Linked DNA regions of Pseudovibrio sp. Tun.PSC04-5.I4. The protein of the gene in region 1 interacts with the protein of each later gene in a pairwise test. Links are inferred from orthologs where the notes say so. Each region holds a gene or a part of one and is shown in the gene's direction. Other genes may lie near its edges. The genes, in order: secD and pheT.

What was found.
Region 2: the proteins of secD (region 1) and pheT interact in binary tests that used the Escherichia coli proteins (3 or more experiments, as listed by UniProt). The link is inferred for Pseudovibrio sp. Tun.PSC04-5.I4 from one-to-one orthologs.

What each region holds. Positions count from the first base shown.
Region 1 is NZ_FNLB01000006.1:1,524,891-1,535,208, reverse strand. The notes cover bases 3,161-6,017. They hold secD (protein translocase subunit SecD), read left to right. Parts: upstream 3,161-3,715; coding sequence 3,716-5,320; downstream 5,321-6,017. Other genes in these bases: secF (protein translocase subunit SecF), read left to right, coding at 5,337-6,017; yajC (preprotein translocase subunit YajC), read left to right, coding at 3,290-3,619. In the rest of the region: BLS62_RS12180 (protein-L-isoaspartate O-methyltransferase family protein), read left to right, coding at 1-184; BLS62_RS12175 (M23 family metallopeptidase), read left to right, coding at 274-2,022; BLS62_RS12170 (ATP-binding protein), read right to left, coding at 2,079-2,975; more of secF, read left to right, coding at 6,018-6,278; BLS62_RS12150 (Mth938-like domain-containing protein), read left to right, coding at 6,426-6,830; BLS62_RS12145 (phytoene/squalene synthase family protein), read left to right, coding at 6,852-7,706; methylenetetrahydrofolate--tRNA-(uracil(54)-C(5))-methyltransferase (FADH(2)-oxidizing) TrmFO, read right to left, coding at 7,744-9,141; BLS62_RS12135 (hypothetical protein), read left to right, coding at 9,420-9,962. UniProt on the Escherichia coli protein: Part of the Sec protein translocase complex. Interacts with the SecYEG preprotein conducting channel. SecDF uses the proton motive force (PMF) to complete protein translocation after the ATP-dependent function of SecA.
Region 2 is NZ_FNLB01000006.1:2,372,675-2,383,198, reverse strand. The notes cover bases 4,643-7,705. They hold pheT (phenylalanine--tRNA ligase subunit beta), read left to right. Parts: upstream 4,643-4,993; coding sequence 4,994-7,417; downstream 7,418-7,705. Other genes in these bases: BLS62_RS16205 (DUF134 domain-containing protein), read right to left, coding at 7,592-7,705; pheS (phenylalanine--tRNA ligase subunit alpha), read left to right, coding at 4,643-4,966. Also shown: istA (IS21 family transposase), read left to right, coding at 1-540; IS21-like element helper ATPase IstB, read left to right, coding at 537-1,364; BLS62_RS16220 (hypothetical protein), read left to right, coding at 2,602-3,372; more of pheS, read left to right, coding at 3,884-4,642; more of BLS62_RS16205, read right to left, coding at 7,706-8,029; BLS62_RS31735 (hypothetical protein), read right to left, coding at 8,295-8,456.

The sequences.
Region 1 (10,318 bases):
GCGGGTTCCAGGGTTTTTGTTTGATCGACTTGCACCAGGTGGACGCCTTGTTGCGCCTTTGAAAGATGAGAGCGGGATCTGTCGTCTTGTCCAATATGACAAGGGTGGGCGTGGTTTGGACGAAACAGAGCTTGGTCGTTTCCGCTATTTGCCTTTAACGCCGGGAATTGCTGCGAAACTGTAACCAACAGAGCGTTTGATTAAGTCTTTATCAACTGTGTTGTCAGTAAACTTACGCCAGTTAGCCTTTTATTTGTATTGGGTAGGGCAGTCATGCAGTTTCATTCCCGTGAGAAAGCCAAATTGCGGCGCGGTGTAGCATTGTTTTTGTTGTCAGCAGGTCTTGCTGGGTGCAGTGGTAATGTGGACCGGTTTGGGCAATCAGAATATATAGATGAGCCAGTTTCTCCGTATCAAACTGCTGTTGTCGTAACACCTGGACTTCCAGCTATAAGTGGTCGTCGTGCTGTGCAGCGCGGAGTGGTGTTGCCTGCTCCAACTGGACGTAATGCCCAGTTGGTCACAGGATCGGCTCAGTCACGTCAGTATACGCATCAGATCTGGCAGCCATCCTTTTCCAAGAAACTAACGCCTGTTAGTGAACGGACCAAGGCCAGTGCGCGTGTTCCGGTTGCTTTAGCTAAAGCGCCGAATAGCGGAACCTTGGGCTGGACGCCTGTTGGTGGGCGTGTAGTGACGTTGAGATCCAATGAGAATATTGATTCGCTGTCATGGCAGTATCGCGTTCCTGTAAATGAAATCTTGCATGCAAACCGCGTGACGGTCAGGTCAGCCTTACAGCCAGGCGATTCTGTCGTCATTCCGGTTAAGGTGGTTCGCAAAACAAATCATTTGCCACGTGCGAGTGAGCGTATATTGCCGTCGAATAGCGCACTGCCGCTCCCAACAGCTTCAATTCCGGCGCGATATGCTACGCCGCTTGCTGGGAACGCGCAGACGGCTGCTAGAAAGCAGTCTTATCAAACATTTGCGACTAAAATTGCAGCTGTCTTGGTGCCTCCGGGAAATGTAGGCGAGCGATCTCGTCCTGTTTATAGTGATGCGCCGCCGCCAGCATATCCTGTTCAACGAAGTGCGCCGGTCCGCACTTTGCCTGCGTCCTCTCTTGCGCCTATTACAGCACCGGCGCCTGCTCAGGTTTATCGCGCACCGCAGTCAACGTATCGCAGTCAGTCGCTTGCGCCTGTTGTTGCCCCGCAAACCACAGCGCAACAACCAATTTATAGGGCTCCAGTTGCGGGTCAGTCAGCTCGGACTGTGCTGCCTACACGGATTTCTGCAAAGCCTAAGAGTAAACCTCAGGTTATTGTTGCAACCCGCAATGTATCTGCTCCTAGTCAGGTCGCTGCAAAAGCAGTTCCGCGCCCGAAAAATACGGCCCTGGCAGGTCTGCGTCAGCAACCTGCTCGTTCGCCAGAAACTCAGCCACGGAGCCTGGCCAACTCACTGACTCCAACGCCGCTGCATACGGCAAGTGTTCAAAGATCTCCAAAGCTGATTGCACCTGTAATTCCGGAAGGGGAAGTTGATGTTGTTCGTCTGGAACAACCTGAAGTTTCCAAGCCAGCGCCGGTCCAACAACGAGCTGCAGTTAAGACATCGCAAGTTGCGACTGCTGATGCTGCGACCTTCCGTTGGCCTGTTCGGGGCCGGATTATTTCCGATTTCGGTGTTAAGCCGGGTGGGTCCAAAAATGACGGCATCAACCTTGCTGTTCCCTCTGGGACGGATATCAAAGCTGCGGAAGACGGTACGATTGTTTACGCAGGCAATGAATTGAAGGGCTTCGGCAATTTGGTTTTGATCCGCCATGACGATGGCTGGGTATCTGCTTATGCGCACAATAAAGAGCTAAAGGTGCGCCGTGGTGACGTTGTGCGCCGTGGGCAGACGATTGCTATGGCTGGTGCAACCGGGTCTGTAACGCAGCCTCAACTGCATTTTGAGCTTCGCAAGGACAACAAGCCAGTGGACCCGATGAGCCACTTGCCACGATCCTAATAGATGTGAATACCATTTTGAAAAGGGCTCCGATTGCGGGGCCCTTTTTTGTTGTGTCAAAGCCTCTTGCCGAGGCGTCCTGCAAGGTCTTGAATGAATTGCCATGCAACACGTCCAGATCTGGCACCGCGCGTGGTGGACCATTCCAGAGCCTGCGCTCTGAGGTCTTCCGGCGTGATCACTAATTCGAAGTGCGTTGTATAACCCTCAATCATCTCAAGGTATTCCTCTTGAGAGCATTTGTGGAAGCCGATCCAAAGTCCGAATCGGTCAGACAACGATACTTTTTCTTCCACCGCTTCGCCCGCGTGGATGGCGGTGGAGCGCTCGTTCTCCATCATATCGCGCGGTAGGAGGTGGCGCCTGTTCGATGTTGCATAAAATAGTACATTGGATGGCCGACCTTCAATGCCGCCGTCTAGGGCAGCTTTGAGGCTCTTGTAGCTGGTGTCGTCACCATCAAAGGAAAGATCATCGCAGAAGATGATGAAATTGAATGGCTGGCCGCGCAACTGGTTCATCAAAGCGGGCAGGGCTTCAATATCCTCGCGGTGGATCTCGATCAGGATCAGTGTTTTGAAGTCCGCCACCGCTGCAAACTGAGTGTTGATGGAGGCGTGAGCGGATTTCACCAGTGATGATTTTCCCATACCACGCGCGCCCCAGAGCAGAACGTTGTTGGCAGGTAACCCCTTGGCAAACCGAGCGGTGTTGTCCATCAGTAAATTCTTGGAGTGATCAACGCCCTTGAGCAGGCTAATATCAACCCGGTTCACTTTGGGAACGGGAGACAACTCAAAAGGTGAGGGGTGAAATACAAACGCATCTGCCGCAGAAAAGTCGACAGGTGCGGTTGTTTTGGGGAGTGTGCTTGCCAGCAGGCTTACAATTTCATCGAGCTTATTTGTTAAAAGCGCGATCTCCGATGGTTCTCTATTTTCTTTAGTGATCATCTGTTTCTACGTGATTAACTCAGGTGCGGTGGCAAAAGCTTACGCATAATGAATTGGGTGAAAAATTGTCTAAGTAGTGGTTCTGGTGTTTAACCTGCGGCCAAGTATCCCTATTTACAGCTGTATCACGGCCAATACTCTTGGGGAAAGTCCTAGTTAGCATGTCAATGCCTTGAAAACACTGGAGTGGACTGTATAGTCCAGCCCAAAATCCTTGATCTTTCGGGTCATGGTGATTTTTGGTGAGGTTTGCCTCATCAGTCGTTTGACGAACGCCATCAGGTTCCTTTGGAATTTGTGGTAAGGAGAAACTAATGTTTATTACCCCTGCCTATGCGCAGTCTTTGGGTGGAGCTCCAGACATCCTTATGTCTGTCGTGCCATTTATTCTAATCTTCGTGATCATGTGGTTCCTGATCATTCGCCCACAGCGCCAGCGCATGAAGACCCATCAGCAAATGGTGAGCAACCTGCGTCGCGGCGATACTGTTGTGACCTCCGGTGGTCTGATCGGTAAAGTTGCCAAGATTGTTGATGATTCTGAGCTGCAGATGGATATTGCGGAGGGTACGCGTGTGCGTATTTCACGCGCTATGATCCAAGAGGTTCGTTCTAAAGGTGAACCTGTCAAGGACGGCGAATAATCGCGCCTTGATGCTTGTACTTTCAGAGAGCTTCAACCGTTAAGGCGCGGCCTTTGCGGTTGAAGCTCTCTGACTACTAGGACCGGGCATATACTCATGCTTCATTTTGCGCGTTGGAAAATCGCCCTAATTATCGTTGTGGTAGTGGGCGGTATACTTGCAACATTGCCGAACTTCTTCCCGGCAAGCACCGTTCAATCCTGGCCGGATTTTATGCCTAAGCGCCAGATTGTTCTCGGTCTTGACCTTCAGGGCGGTGCTTATCTGCTCTACGAGGTTGATAAGGAAGATTACAAAGAAAAGCAGTTCCGCCAGCTTACTGGTAGTATCCGCCAGGCCTTGCGTGAAAATCCACGCATCGGTTACACCGGACTGAGTATTCAAGGTGACGGCGTTCAGGTGCGCATTCGTGATGCTGCACGCTTTGATGAGGCTGAAAAACGCCTTGCAGAACTTGTTAATCCACTCAACTCCGGTGTTTTTGGCGGAACGGTGGTCAACGAATTTATTCTTGAACCTCAAGGTGACGGCCTATTCCGGATGGCCTTCTCTGCGGAAGGCCTGGACATGCGTCTTGCTTCCGTTGTGAAGCAATCCATCGAGGTTATCCGTCGCCGTGTTGATGAGCTTGGTACAACCGAGCCGTCTATCCAGCGTCAGGGCAGTGATCGTATCCTTGTGGAAGCTCCGGGTGAAAGCGACCCTCAGCGTCTGAAGGACATCATTGGCGCGACAGCTCAGTTGACATTCCATCTTGTTAGTCAGGAAATGAGTGCCTCACAGGCTCTTCAGGGACGCCCGCCAGCTGGTACAATGATTGTGGATGGAACTGATGGTCAGCCGTACTTGCTGAGTGAGTCGCCGTTGCTGACTGGTGAAGAACTTCAGGATGCGTCGGTCTCCTTTGACCAGCAGACCAATGAACCTGTTGTGAACTTCCGCTTCAACACCTCCGGCGCCCGCGTCTTTGCAAATGTGACCCGCGCCAATGTTGGGCGTCCGTTCGCGATTGTTCTGGATGATGAAGTTATTACCGCTCCGGTTATTCGTAGCCCGATTACAGGTGGTTCCGGTCAGATTTCCGGTAGTTTCACTGTTGATGGTGCAAATGATCTTGCTGTTCTTTTGCGTGCTGGTGCGCTTCCTGCGCGTCTGGACGTTGTTGAAGAGCGTTCTGTTGGACCGGGCCTTGGTCAGGATTCCATTGATAGCGGCAAAATTGCCTCCATCGTGGCAGCATCTGCTGTGATCTTGTTCATGCTGGCTGCTTACGGTCAGTTCGGTATCATTGCCAATCTGGCGCTGACAGCTAACGTGTTCCTGATCTTTGGTGTTCTCACCATGCTTCAGGCGACATTGACGCTGCCGGGTATTGCTGGTGTGGTTTTGACCATTGGTATGGCGGTTGATGCGAATGTGCTGATTTATGAGCGTATTCGTGAAGAAGCACGGGCAGGTCGCTCTGCAATTGGAGCTATCGATGCGGGCTTTACTCGTGCACTTAGCACAATTTTGGATGCGAACATCACCACGTTGATCGTGGCTATGATCCTGTTCTTCATCGGGTCTGGACCTGTAAAAGGGTTTGCTGTGACTTTGATGGTTGGTATCTTTACCACTGTGTTCTCAGCATTCACCATTTCACGTTTCCTCATCTCAATATGGGTGAAGCGTAAGCGTCCATCCAAATTACCAATTTGATCCGGAGCGTAAAAAGATGAAACTTCTTAGACTTGTTCCGGAGGTAACCAATTTCCGCTTTATGCATTGGCGGGCGTTGAGCTACCCAATTTCCGGAATTACAGCGGTTCTTTCAATCGTGCTGTTCCTTACTGTCGGGTTGAACTACGGCATCGACTTTAAGGGCGGTACACTGATTGAGCTGCAAAGCACCAATGGTCCCGCAGACCTTTCTGGTATTCGTAAAACGTTGGGTGGTTTGGGTCTGGGTGATGTGCAGGTTCAGGAATTTGGGTCTCCGACCGAAGTTCTGATCCGCATTGAATCTCAGGGTGAAGGCGAAGATGCTCAGCAGGGTGCCATTGAGAAAATCCGTGGTGCGTTTACTGAGAATATCGCGTTCCGCAGAACAGAAGTTGTGGGACCTCGTGTTTCCGGCGAGTTGGCATATGCTGGCTCTCTGGCGGTTGGTTCTGCACTGCTGATGATCATGTTTTACATCTGGTTCCGCTTTGAATGGCAGTTCGCAGTTGGGGCAATTATTACCACCTTCAACGATATCTTGCTGACAGTCGGGTTATTCTCAATCCTGCAGCTGGACTTTTCTCTGTCCAGTATCGCAGCGGTTTTGACCATCATCGGTTACTCACTTAATGATACCGTGGTGGTTTATGATCGTATTCGTGAGAACCTGCGCCGTTACAAGCGTTTGTCCTTGGAAGAGCTGCTGGATAAGTCCATCAATGAAACACTTTCCCGTACAACCATGACGTCTGTAACAACGCTTCTGGCACTGTTTGCATTGTACTTCCTGGGCGGAGAAGTGATCCAGTCGTTCGTTCTGGCTATGATCTTCGGTATCGTGATTGGTACGTACTCTTCTATCTTCCTGGCCTCTCCACTGCTGATGCTTTTGAAGCTTCGCACCAGTGTGTTTGACAAGGGTGAAGATGATAAAACACCAGTAACATCTGCATAGTTTGCCGGATGTGCTGCACTTTTAAATGGGGCTGACTACACTTGTGGTCAGCCCCATTTTTTATATTGGACATTCTGACCGTCGGAATTAAACAGAGGCTACTACTTTGCTAGTACACTGGACGCGGTTACACCTTTGGAGGACACAATGGGACTACGCGGCGAGCCAATGGAAGTACGGGATGCGCATTATCCTAGTATGGTCCAGATTGATGCCTACGGAAATGGCGGGTTCCGATTTGCAGATATGTCCCATCGAGGATCGTTGATGTGTGTTCCTTCAGGTGTGTATGGTTGGGATCCGGAGCGTTTTGAAGAGATTACAGATGCTGCGCTTGCTCAGATTCTCACGGAATCTGACGGTATTGAAGTGCTGTTGATTGGTACTGGCGATGAAATGCATCCGTTTTTAGAGTCTCGCAAGACGCTGTTTCGTGAGAAAGGTATTATGGTCGACAGCATGTCCACCGGGGCAGCCGTGCGCACATACAATGTTTTGCTTGCTGAAGATCGCGCCGTTGCCGCAGTCTTTATCGCTGTTGAAGATGCGTAAACTGGAAAGCGTGATCTGGATATGAGCCAAGCCTTTGACCACTGTGATGATTTCGTAAAACGCTTTTCCTATGAGCGGTACTTGAGTACTCTGTATGCTCCGGCGATTGCTCGTCCAAGTTTATCAGCAATCTACGCCTTTGCCTGCGAGATTGCGCGGATCCGTGAGCTGGTCAATGAACCTATGCCGGGTGAAATTCGGCTGCAATGGTGGCATGATACACTGAGCGGGACGGAACACGGGGATGTGGAGTTTAATCCGGTCGCACAAGCCGTTTTGCAGACAATTGATCATCACAAGCTGCCAAAAGAGCCATTTCTGAACTTGATATCCGCGCGTCGGTTTGATTTGTATTCTGATCCGATGCCAACGCTCAATGATCTTGAAGGGTATTGCGGCGAGACCAACTCTTCAGTTGTTTTACTGGCTTCTCTCATCTTAGGCGGTGAGCATGCTGACACTCAAGTTACTGATGCTTGCGGGCATGGCGGGGTCGCTTATGCGCTGGCTGGCCTGTTGCAGACCTTGACGTGGCAAGCCGCGCGGCACCAACAATTTATTCCCAATGATGTGCTTGAACGCCATAGTGTTTTGGCCAATGCCTTCACTGGCAGCAACTCCAATGACGGTGTATGGGCTGTGTTTGAGGAGATGATCACCCATTGTAACCATCACCTCGATCAATGTGAGGCAGCGCTGGTCGGTGTTGATCCGCGGGTATTGCCAGCCTTTTTGCCGGTGTTTCAGGCACGACTGTTTTTAAATGATGCGGACAAAGATAACTTTGAACCTCTTGTGGTTCATGGGGGAGCTTCTCATATGCGTAGAATGTGGTGCATGTGGCGGACGTCAAGGCATCTTGCAAAGCTCGTATGAGAATAAAAAAGGCCGGTGTTCCCGGCCTTTTTATTGATTAGGTCGTTGCGACCCAAGCTTTAAAATCATCCAGACCACGTTTGGCCATGACCTGCTTTTTGAGGCGGGTTTTTTCTTTACCGCGCAAGCGTTTGCCTTCCGGATGCTTGGGCATTTCATCCAGTGGTGGCAGCAGACCGAAGTTGATGTTCATCGGCTGGAAGGAACGCGGGCCTGAGCCGCTTTCCCGGTCAATATGACCACCTGTGATGTGGTTGACAATTGCACCACATGCCGTTGTGACGGGAGGTGGGGTGATGATGGTACCAAGTGCCTGATGAGTAGCAAATAAGCCAGTCAGACAGCCAACTGCTGTGGATTCCACATATCCTTCACAGCCTGTGATCTGACCTGCAAAGCGAACATGTGGCATGGCCTTCAAGCGCATCTGGTCATCCAGCAAGCGCGGGGAATTGAGGAAGGTGTTGCGGTGTAATCCGCCAAGGCGGGCAAATTGCGCTTCTTCCAAACCTGGAATCATGCGCAAGATCTCAGCTTGCGGCCCGTATTTCAGTTTGGTCTGGAAGCCAACCATGTTGTACAGCGTGCCAAGGGCATTATCCTGCCGCAGCTGCACAACTGCATAAGCTTTGATGTCTGGCTGGTGAGCGTTTGTCAGACCCATTGGCTTCATTGGGCCATACCGCAGTGTTTCCCGGCCCCGTTCTGCCATCACTTCAATCGGCAGGCAGCCATCAAAGTAAGGGGTGTTTGCTTCCCATTCTTTGAAAACGGTTTTCTCACCGCCAATCAGCGCATCGATAAAGGCTTCGTATTGCTCTTTATCCATTGGGCAGTTGATATAATCTTTCCCATTGCCGCCTGGGCCAACCTTGTCGTAGCGAGACTGGAACCACGCCACATCCATATTGATGCTTTCGGTGTGGAGGATTGGCGCAATGGCATCAAAGAATGCTAAGGAATCTTCCCCCGTAACGCGCATAATTTCCTCAGACAACGCTGGCGAGGTCAGTGGCCCCGTTGCAAGGATCACCTGACCTTGATCTTCTGCTGGGATCTGCGTGACTTCTTCGCGGCGGATCTCAATGTTCTCGTGGTTCTCAAGAGCGGCTTGTACAGTCTGCGAAAACCCATCGCGATCCACTGCCAAAGCTCCCCCAGCGGGGACTTTGTTGGCATCGGCGGATTTTAAGATGAGGGAACCAGCAGCGCGCAGCTCGGCATGCAACAGGCCAACCGCATTGTTTTCAGCGTCATCAGACCGGAAAGAGTTGGAGCAGACCAACTCAGCAAGGCCATCGGTTTGATGCGCATCGGTTTTCCGTGTCGGGCGCATTTCATGCAAAACGACCTTGAGGCCTTTTTCTGCAATTTGCCAAGCTGCCTCTGAGCCTGCGAGGCCGCCACCAACCACATGTATGGGTTGCTTAGTCATTTCTCATCCAATCAGACTGGGCTGCTGTTGCGCCATTGCGCTTGTAGAAGCCTAAGTGTTTATTGCTTGCAAATTGCTTAGCCTCAGAACTTGCTCAATTCAATCATTTAGGTCATCAATTTCCCATGGTCGTTCAAAGTGATTCACATAAACATATGCATATTTCAAAAAAGAAATTGAAGAAGATTTCTCAAGGTTTAATCGTTGTCGTGTCTGCTCTCGGGCTTTCTGCCTGTATGAGCCAAATTAACGGGCCGCCGAGCTCATGGTACGCCCAAATGGGTGCTCTCGAAAACAAAGTTGATACGCTCTATATCTGCCATGGATTTGGATGTGAATATCGCACGGCAGTTTCCTTCAACGCGCAAGACAAACGCGAATTGCGCACACTCCTGAAGCGCGGAGCTAAAAGCCCGGAGGCTGAACGTAAAGCGATTTCCCAAGCGGTGCAGTGGCAGGAGATACGCGTTGGTCCTGTGGTTGGGTCCTCCGACGATATTGGCGGACTTGATATGGGTAATGGTAATGTCAGAGGTCAAATGGACTGTATTGACGAGGCCACCAATACGACCAGCCTGCTCACCTATGCAAGCGCGCAAGGGTGGTTGAAGTACCACCGTGTAACGCGGCCTGCCTCCCGGGGGTATTTCCTTGATGGTAAGTACCCACATGCCTCCGCGGTTGTTGTCGATGAAACGACACAGGTTCCGTGGGTTGTTGATAGCTGGCGGTTAAGCAATGGCAAGGCGCCGGATATTTTGCATCTGTCCAAGTGGATGCATATGACGAGCGCAGACTTGGTGAAGCCACACATCCAATAAATTTGCTAGGGGGCCAAAAAATGAAGAAGCGCGTTGCAGATGTGACGCGCTTTTATTTTGTACTGTGGTTGGGCTGATTTGGAAAAAGAGGCCTTAAAACAGCTAACGCCCGTCGATGGGAGGAACGACGGGCGAAGCTAGTAAACAGAGAACTGGGAGGAAATCTCTGTTTCGGACCCATCAAGTGGCTTGGGAGGAGGTGCCACCTGAGGATTGTATGTTGGGCCACTGAAAAGATTGGGAGGAGTTCCTCAGCGGCCTTGAGGTGGTTTATACAAAAGAGTTTCTAATTGTGCATCACATCATTTCGCATGTCCGCTATGCGTAATATGCATAGCAAGTTCGATGTGAAGTAT
Region 2 (10,524 bases), 850 kb from region 1 along the record:
CCATTTCGTTACATCCGGCAGGATTTCTTCCTTGGTCGTACGGTCCGCGATCTGGACGATCTTAATGCCCAGTTCACACGCTGGTGCAAGGAAATTGCCAATGCCCGTGTTCATGCCACCACCAACCGTGTGGTGGGCGAGGTCTTTGGAGAGGAACAGCCCGCTCTGATCCCTTTGCCAGCGCACCCTTATGATGCTGTTTTACTGGTGGAGCGGCGGGTCACGCGTGATGGCATGGTCTCCGTTGGAGGTAATCTTTATTCAGTGCCGGACACCGTTAAGAAACGGATGGTCGAAGTCCAGCATCACCCGCAAGAGGTGCGCATCTATGAAAACGGTCAGCTCATCGCCACCCATCCGGTCATGGAGGGAAAGAACCAGCGCCGGGTTGATCCATGCCATCGCAAGGCTCCTCCACGGGCAACACAGCGCCGTCGTCTGGCTGCGGAGCCAACCAAACACAGCGGTGTAAACCAACGCCCACTGGAGTTCTATGAAGCGGTAGGTCAACGACTTGCCAGTACTGGAGGTAAGCCATGAGTTCGCTCAGTAAACGCATTCAGTCTTCACTGGTAGGCTTAAAAATGCCGCGGGCTTTAGAGGTGCTCGACCACACGCTGAGCCAATTGGAACAAGGGGAACTCACGGCACTGGAGGCCCTGGATTCTCTGCTCAATGAAGAATATTCAACACGCGAGGGCCGCCGTATCGGCGTCGCCCTGACGACAGCGCGGCTTACTCCGATAAAAACACTGGAAAGCTTCGACTTTACCTTCCAGCCCTCGCTGGACAGGGATCGCATCATGGCTCTAGCCGAACTGGAGTTCATCACTCGCAATGAAGTGGTACACTTTCTCGGTCCACCTGGTACAGGAAAGAGCCATCTGGCAACTGCTCTTGGGGTTGCAGCCGTTAAAGCGGGTAAACGGGTGTATCGCATTGCTTTAGCTCACCTCATCGAAGCCTTGGCAAAAGCTGAAAAAGAAGGGCGGTTGACTGAGAAACTACGCTTCTTTGCACGAACTTCACTGCTAATCGTCGATGAAATCGGTTATCTGCCAATTACCAATGGGGGAGCAAACTTGTTCTTCCAGCTCGTCAATGCCAAATATGAAAAGGGATCCATGATCCTCACCTCAAACCGTGGCTTTGCGGAATGGGGGGAGATCTTTGGTGATCGCGTTATTGCCACAGCCCTTCTCGATCGGCTTTTGCATCATGCCGTCGTCATCCAGATCGAAGGTGCTAGTTATCGGTTGCGCAGCCATGCGGACCTCATGCCAGAGCACGTACGGGCTAACGCTTCAATAGCTCCACCTCCACCACCAAAACGACGCGGCAGGCCACCCAAAAAGGAGAGTTAGACCCACAGAAAAGGCTGGTCACCAAATACTCAAACTGAGGACTTTCCGTCCAGCACATGTGGGGAAATTTGACTCAGCATTGACACACCGATCATTGGAGTAGGAGGAGGCTCTTTCTGGGTCCCGGCTCGGGGGCCGGGATGACACCAGAGGGGAAAGAGGCGCACCTCTGAGTTTCGCCGAGCGGGGTCTTGGCGGATGAGATGGTATCTAGGGGGTGAACACCCGAGGGTGAGGTTTGGCCTCGCAACACGCCCTGGTGTCATCCCGGGCGGAGCAACGCGAAGACCCGGGACCCAGAACCAGCGGAATACCAAACACAAACCTCTCAGTTTAGCGCTGACAAGTGCCAGCCACTCGACATGGCAGGGCGGAGTGTTTCACGGCGCACAAAAGCGAACACTGGAGTCGGTGGAGGCGCTCTCTGGGTCCCGGCTAGGAGGTCGGGATGACAGCCGAGGGGGAGAGAGGCGCATCTCTGATTTTTGCGGAACAGAGGCTTGGCCGATGAGATGGTATCTGGGGGATGAGACACCCGTGGGTGAGGTTTGGCCTCGCAACACGCCCAGTGTCATCCCGGGCGGAGCAACGCGAAGACCCGGGACCCAGAACCAGCGGAATACCAAACACAAACCTCTCGGTTTAGCGCTGACAAGTGTCAGCCACCCGGCATGGCAGGGCGCACTGCTTCACGATGCACAACACCGATCATTGGAGTAGGAGGAGGCTCTCTCTGGGTCTCGGCTCAGGGGCCGGGATGACACCCGGTGGGTGTGATGCACCTTTGAGTTTCACCGAGCTGCGTGTTGGTTGATGAGATGCTATCTGGAGGACGACACACCTGTGGGTGAGGTTTGGCCACGCAACACGCCCCGGTGTCATCCCGGGCGGAGCAACGCGAAGGCCCGGGACCCAGAACCAGCGGAACACCAAACACAGACCTCTCGGTTTAGCACTGACAAGCGCACGAGAACCGGCAAGGCAAGACCGTCAACTTTCACGGGCACATCAACATTCATTAGAATGACGGGGCACTGGATCCCGGCTCGGAGGCCGGGAAGACACTTGAGGGTTCCGCGCGTCTGACTTTTATGCTTCGCTATCATCCCGGATAAACGAAATGTGATCCGGGGGCCATCTCGCAGTTCTATCTTTGGTTCTTTCACAGCGGTACTAATGCGGTTATGCTAACTGGCAGATTACATTAGGTGTTTCAGTTTTTTCTAGGTGTTTATTGATGAGATACGTCGGCTGGTTTCTGTTCCTTGTCGCAGCTGGGTTTTTATTCTGGCTAGCATTTATTTTCGGAATTAGCTTTCTTCAGCTCAACGGCCTTTTGTTAAACGATATCATTCAGATTGAGGCGACATTTAAAGACTTCTCTTGGATTGAATTCGTTGCTGCCTTTGGAACTGTTGCAGCCGCCTACGCAGCTTACAGGTCTGCTGATGCAGCTAAGCGTTCTGCTGAATTGGGTGCCGCCACACTTAGTGAGATGAGATTACAACGACAATCAGTACAGGATATTGCTGAAAAACAAGAGGAAATTGAGCTTGATAAGCAGAAATCTATAGCTCAAGCGGACAGAGCAATGATGTCTTTTGCTTTATCTGGATTATGTTCTTACCTAACCAAAGCAGCGCAATTTTATGAGCATTTATTGATGAAGATGCGGAAAAATTACAATGATCCATCAATCCCAACCTCGATCTCAATTCATGAGATAGTTTTGGAAATTGATTTTAAGGCAGATCTTCCCATTCGCGAAATTCAAATGTTACATGCCGCACTCTCGTCAAATAGTGATAAGTTGAAAGAGATTTCTGCTATATTTGTAAAGCTCCAAATAACTCACGCACGACTTACGGGGGCTCTGAACAATCAGGTCGAGGGCTTCGAGGCCTCTCATACATCAACGAAATTAAATATATCGCACAAGCCCATTTCGAGACTTCTGAGTTGTTTGATTGGAGCCGAATGGAAGATGACAATGCAACAGAAGTTCTGAATCCAATAAGAACCGCTTTATGCAATATGTACATTAGTCGTTTATTGATAGAAGAAATTGCACCAAAGGCTGCTGAACAAAAACTTGAAGCCGCGCCAGCGTAATTGATATCTCCTTCCCCCGCCACTCCCTCTCTGATACCATCCCCACACCACAACCAATCCTCAAAGGATTCCCCATGCCGCTCGGCACATACATTGCAGCACCATTCACCGCTCGCACCCATGATGGTCCGGCGTGTGGGCGATTTATGGGCTTGGCTTAACGCGTTTAAGCAACGGGGAACTGCGTAGCATGAGCTGCAAATTTTCCTCAGTGATCACCAGCGAATAGCTAAAATAGGGCATTCTGAGTGTTTTCATCGCAATAGTTGGAAAACAATCGCTCAGAAATCACGTCTAGCCCTTTATTGCGCTGGCTGCATTCGTTAAAAGACCTCCACGAATTTTATCTGCCCAGCCGTGACTCACGTTGCGTTCGGCTGTTGGCACATGCAAACCCTTGAGGGATTATGTCCGACCTCGAAACACTCGAAGCCGAGATTAACACCGCGATTGCCGGTGCTGACTCTGAAGCCGCACTGGAAGACGTGCGTGTTGCCGCCCTTGGCAAAAAGGGTAGCGTTTCTGAAAAAATGAAAACGCTTGGTAAAATGAGCTCGGAAGAGCGCAAGGAAATGGGTCCTGCACTCAACGGCTTGAAAAACCGCCTTGGCGAAGCAATAGCTGCCCGCAAAGAGCTGCTCAAGATCGATGCTCTTAACGCCCGTCTCGCCTCTGAAACCGTTGATGTGAGCCAGCCGCTGCGCAACACCCCGGCAGAAGAAGGCCGTATCCACCCAATCACTCAGGTAACTGAAGAGCTGACCGCGATCTTTGCGGACATGGGCTTCTCCGTTGCTGAAGGCCCGGATATCGAGACTGATGAGCTGAACTTCACCGCTCTCAACTTTCCGGAAGGCCACCCGGCCCGCGAAATGCATGACACCTTCTTCTTTAATGAAAGAGAAGACGGCGAACGTATGTTGCTGCGCACGCACACCTCTCCGGTTCAGATCCGCACCATGCGCAATCAGGAACCACCGCTGCGCATTATCATTCCGGGCCGCACATACCGCTGTGATAGCGATCAGACCCACACACCAATGTTCCACCAGATGGAAGGCCTCGTGATCGACAAGACCACGCATATCGGCCACCTGAAGGGCACACTGGAAGAGTTCCTCAAAGCTTTCTTTGAAGTGGACAATGTGGAGCTGCGCTTCCGCCCAAGCTTCTTCCCGTTCACCGAACCTTCCATGGAAGTGGACGTGAAGTGTGATCGCTCCGGTTCCGAGGTGAAAATCGGCACCGGCGACGACTGGATGGAAATTCTCGGTTGCGGCATGGTTCATTCAAATGTTCTGCGCAACTGTGGTCTGGACCCGGATGTGTATCAGGGCTTTGCGTGGGGCATCGGCATCGACCGCCTCGCAATGCTTAAGTACGGCATGAACGACCTGCGCGCCTTCTTTGATGCAGATGTGCGCTGGCTGAAGCATTACGGCTTCCGCCCACTGGACGTTCCATCCTTAATGGCAGGCCTTTCCAAGTAATCTTGGTCCTAACAAAAGAGCAGACACATGAAATTCACTCTTTCCTGGCTCAAGGACCATCTTGAGACCGATGCAAGCCTTGATGCAATTGTTGAGCGCCTGACGCTGATCGGGCTGGAAGTGGAAGAGGTCACCAATCCGGCTGACCGTCTTGGCACATTCAAAATCGCCCGCGTGCTGGAAGCTGTTCAGCATCCCAATGCCGATCGCCTCCGCGTGTTGAAAGTTGACACCGGCGAAGGCGAACCGATGCAGGTTGTGTGCGGTGCACCAAATGCCCGCACCGGTCTGGTCGGCGTATTCGCCAAGCCGGGCGATTATGTCCCCGGTCTGGACGTGACACTCGCTGTTGGCAAAATCCGCGATGTGGAAAGCTTCGGCATGATGGCCTCCGAGCGCGAGCTGGAACTGTCTGACGAGCACGACGGCGTTATCGACCTGCCGGAAGATGCTCCGGTTGGCATGCGCTATGTGGATTACGCGGGTATGAATGACCCGGTTATCGAGATTGGCCTGACACCAAATCGCCCGGATTGCGCTGGTGTTTATGGTATTGCGCGTGATTTGGCAGCGTCTGGCTTAGGAACGCTAAAAACCCCGCAAAAAACGCAAATCAACGCACATAGCGACGCAAATGACCCAAAAGTCCTTATGGATCTAGGGGATAGCCCGGAACATTGCCCTGCATTTGGCTACCGTGTGGTCCGCGGCATCAAAAACGGCCCGTCGCCTAAATGGATGCAAAAGCGCCTGATTGCTATCGGTCTGCGCCCGATTAATGCCCTCGTGGACATCACCAATTACATGACGATGGACCAGAGCCGTCCACTGCATGTCTTTGATGCAGATAAGGTTTCGGGCAATCTCACCATTCGTCACGGTAAAGCTGGTGAAGAACTTGTTGGCCTCGACGGCAAAACTTATGCCGTGGATGAAAACGTAGTTGTGATTGCAGACGACAACGGTCTGGAATCCCTCGGCGGAATTATGGGTGGAGAATCAACAGGTTGTGACGAAAACACAACCAATGTTGTGATCGAAAGCGCGCTGTGGTGTCCAAACCGCATTGCCCGCACAGGCCGCAAACTGGGAATATCTACCGATGCTCGCTACCGGTTTGAGCGCGGTGTAGACCCTGCCTACATGGTGGAAGGCCTTGAAGTTGCTACAAAATTGGTTATGGACCTGTGTGGTGGCGGTGAAGCGTCTGACCTCAATGTACTAGGAGAAGTCCCGCAGGAAGAGCGCATAATTGAGTTCCCATTCAGTGAAGTGAAGCGCCTTTCCGGTTTGGAAGTCTCCCGCGGTGAGATCAAAGCTATCCTCACCCTCCTTGGTTTCTGGGTTGCTGGAAACAGCGGTGTGGTGAAGGTTTCTCCTCCTAGCTGGCGTCCGGACGTACACGGAAAAGCTGATTTGGTGGAAGAGGTTATGCGTATTGTTGGCATCGACAAAGTGCCAACTGCTACCCTGCCTCGCATGGAGCCAATCTCCCAAAAGGTGCTAACTGTTAGCCAAACCCGCCGCTCTTATTCCCGCCGCGCACTAGCAACACGCGGCATGGATGAAGCTGTGCTCTGGTCCTTCATCCCCAAAGCACAGGCTGAACTGTTCGGCGGTGGTAACCCATTGCTGTCATTGGCAAATCCGATCTCATCAGACATGTCTGACATGCGCCCATCCCTGCTGCCCGGCTTGCTCTCCGCATCCCAGCGCAACGCAGACCGTGGTTACGCAGATGTCGCACTGTTCGAAGTCGGCCAAGTATTTGAAAACGATAGCGAAAACGGCCAGAAGATGGTCGTCGCAGGCATTCGTCGCGGCACAGCAAAACCAACCGGCTCAGGCCGTCATTGGTCTGGGTCCGCTGAAAACGTTGACGTTTTCGACGCGAAAGCCGATGCTGGTGCAGTGCTGTCCTCAATAGGTGCTGCGGTTGATAAGCTGATGGTCTTCGCTGATGCGCCATCCTACTACCATCCAGGCCGCTCTGGTGCGCTGAAGATGGGGCCGAAAAACACTCTGGCTTACTTCGGTGAAATCCATCCTAAGACCTTGGAATCATTGGATATTGAAGGGCCGCTTGTCGCGTTCGAAGTGTTCATCGATGCGGTGCCGACTCCGAAAAAGAAGGCCACTAAATCCAAAGGTGCTTTGAATGCTGCGGATCTTATGTCGGTGAAACGCGATTTTGCGTTCCTTGTTGATGCTTCTATCCCGGCTGATAAGCTGCTTCGCGCTGCGAAGGGCGCCGATAAGACTTTGATCACAAACGTGAATCTCTTCGATATCTACGAAGGGCAGGGCGTTCCGGAAGGTCAGCGCTCCCTCGCGATTGATGTGACGCTGCAGCCAACCAAAAAGACCCTCACCGATGAGGATATCGAGGCGGTCTCAAACAAGATTGTTGCGTCCGTTCAAAAGGCTACAGGTGGTACCCTGCGGGGATAACACTTTCATCCTGAACATCAAAAAACGCGGTTTCCAAAATGACTTGGGAACCGCGTTTTTCTTTATCGATGCTTAAAGTCTCCGCTGTGTGAAGTAAGCCGGAAAGGCGGAGAACTTCGGTGCGGGTAGGGTATAAACTCGCACACCGCATCAGATAAGTTAAATTAAATGACCTCAACCCGCCTCATCCACGCGAGACTCCGCTGGCGGCACTACAACATCCTCTGAGATGACACCGGCTCGCCCGCAAAACCCGCGCCGTCGCCGCATCCGTTGGCAATCCTCGCCGCTTAGCTCGGCCTCAGGCGCACAGGCAGCCGCCATCTCAACAGCACCGCCCTCAATTTTGAGCGCCATCCCCTCGCAAAGCGCAGTCGCTACAGTCGTACGAGCATGCGCGACGAGCCGAGAGAACGTAGGCCGGGATATTCCCATTAAGTCAGCTGCAGCAGCATGTTCCAGGCCTTCTGCATCGGCCAGTCGCAACGCTTCCATGCCATCTTCGGTCAGTACAGCGGCTTTCAGCTTGCGCAAAGGAACCCCTTGCGGTTTGAAAAATCGAACTCCGCTGGTCGAGCCTTGTATCATGCGAAGTTTTCTAGGACGTGGCATAACAAATACCTCTTTATATGAGCTTATGTTCATAACAATGCACCCGTCAAAATAATCTGACAAGTTAGGAAATGAACATACGTTCATAACCTCACCTGCCACCAACCAAGAACACAACCGCTGCGCCCAACGGCCAACCCGGTAATCGCAACCTCAGGAAACTGGGCAGAACCCAACGCCAACGCGGGGATAAACCGCCAAACCAATGGCAAAACCGCCCGTTACATAGCAACGCAAACAGGTGGCCAAGAAAATGCCCCTTATCCTAGGTGTTGGTGGTGATAAGTCTGGTGCAGATCTCGTCCTCAACCTCATTCATGGAAGAGGTTGTCAGCTGCCCTCCACCGTCAAATAACAAGGGCACTTCCTTGGTGGTCACATCCTGCCCATGGATCCACATGTCCACAACGGGATTGCGGTCCCCCACGCGTGATCAAACGCATACGCATTGTATTTCAACATCTTATTGCCGCTGGCGGCGAAGTCCGTGAAGCGTAGGTCAGCCGACACAACGCGCAGACCTTCCTTTGTCGTCCAGCCGTTCCCAGCCCTAACGGATCAAAGGATGCAAGTTCTCATTGCCACCAGAAGTGCAGCCGGGAACCAGCATACCGAGCAACAGACGGAGTATAACGTGCACACGCCTCCATCTTATGCCCCGTCGCGGCCCTTTTGCGTTGCTATGTAAACCAACGAAGCAAACTCCAAGAACCCATGGGAATAGAACCTCGTCCTCCTATCCGCACGGGGTGTATAAGCCGGCCATGTAAACCAAAGATTGCGCGCTTATCAGTACTATTGGGGACTCGAACTTTTAAAACTAACTAGAAGTTTCAAAAGGGTAGAACAGAGCCACACCTCTGGCAAAGGGCAGGGCACCAAGTCGCACCTGCAACCGTCATGTGGAAGACAGCGTCAGAATATCGAGAAGGACACGGGCACAACTCCGCTCAAGAGCGTTTGCGTTGCTTTGCACGGTTTTGCATTTTCCTGCGTTCCTATGAAGACCTGCAGCTGCCCCAAATCCCACAATGCCGAACCATCGAGAAAATCAATTTGAGCAGCCCAAAAGTCCGATACCTAATAAAACTAGCTGCCGAGAAATCAATACCAACCCACCATACGGCTTTGCGACGAAGCTGAGCCGTTAACAAAGCGCAGATCGTTGCACACTTAAGCCCACGATGAGCACGGAGGAGCTCAGATGTTGCCTCCCCCTCGGTGTCATCCCGGGCGAAGACCCGGGACCCAGAGCCCCAGGCTCAAACCCTAGCCACTTTATCCCCCCGAGCTGAAAAACTTACCCAACAAACACTCACCGCAATCAACATCCCCTCGCTGGGTCCCTGTGTGTCATTCTTGTGCCTGAATGGGTGTGAGGCGGAGGGTGTCGGGTTCCAGATCAGAGCCCTGAACGGCCTTTCGATCATGAGTCCGCCGGCTCGGTGACCGGGATGACGACAAAAGGAGGGGTGTTCAAAGCGCTCCCCCTCACGAACCCGTTGCCTTAAGCCCGCAATATAGCTCCCGGGAAACTGGACCCAGTTATTGGGGAATAGTTACACGCCACGCACCATGGCATCGGCATGCAGTATGTTCTGGCAGGCCTATATACAAGCTCCATTGGTCCGCAAAGCATATCGAAGGCCAGTGATATTTGACGATTCGGAGCCTAAGTCTCACCCCGCCAAACTGCCTGCACGCGAGAGTGTTTCATGCCAATTCATATTATAATAATGGCAGGACCAACTAATATATAAGAATATTGTGGAATATTTCGCTCAATACCCAGGGGAATAAAATCAGATAAAGCGGGGCAAACACCACCGGTAACAGTGGAAGCCCTTGGTGCCTCTGCGGAAGAAGACCGTACGGCACATCGCGCGGCGGCATGCAACAGGGCATTGTGACTGTGCACCTAAGTAGTTTTTCATTTTGACTTTTCGGCCAAAAACCACAAACTCCGTTGTGTGCAATTAATTCGGTCTCTGAAATTGCACAGGGAGTTTGAAAATGCGCTATTTTCAGGTGTATTTGAATAAATTGAAGAGCTATAAATTACCTTGGCACATCGAAGATGTTTCCATGGCTAACAATCTGCACCTGGTATAGCCACTCCTCGTCATGCGATGGAGTCGCTCCTGTCGTGTGGACGCATGTGATCCTGCTTTCAGCCTCTTACAGTCCGCCACAGATGCGGAGCGCCGAAGCTGGCCAGCACATGCAAAGTCCCCCAACCTAGTAAATATTCAGCGTGAATTCTGGTAAAGTACGTCATGTGCTGCAGCAGAACTGCGCATTGATATTGGCAATACACTCGACATCTCCGGTTTGCGCTGCAGTTATGCCGGAATTGCTTCAGTCGTAAGGCGTTTGTCTTCTTTTTTGTTTGCATGGCACGACAGTTGTCATGGGCAAATAGATGGCGGAGCTGTGTCTGTTACTTGGCTGTGGGGCATATACAGATCACAGCACCACCAAGGGTAAGTAAAGAT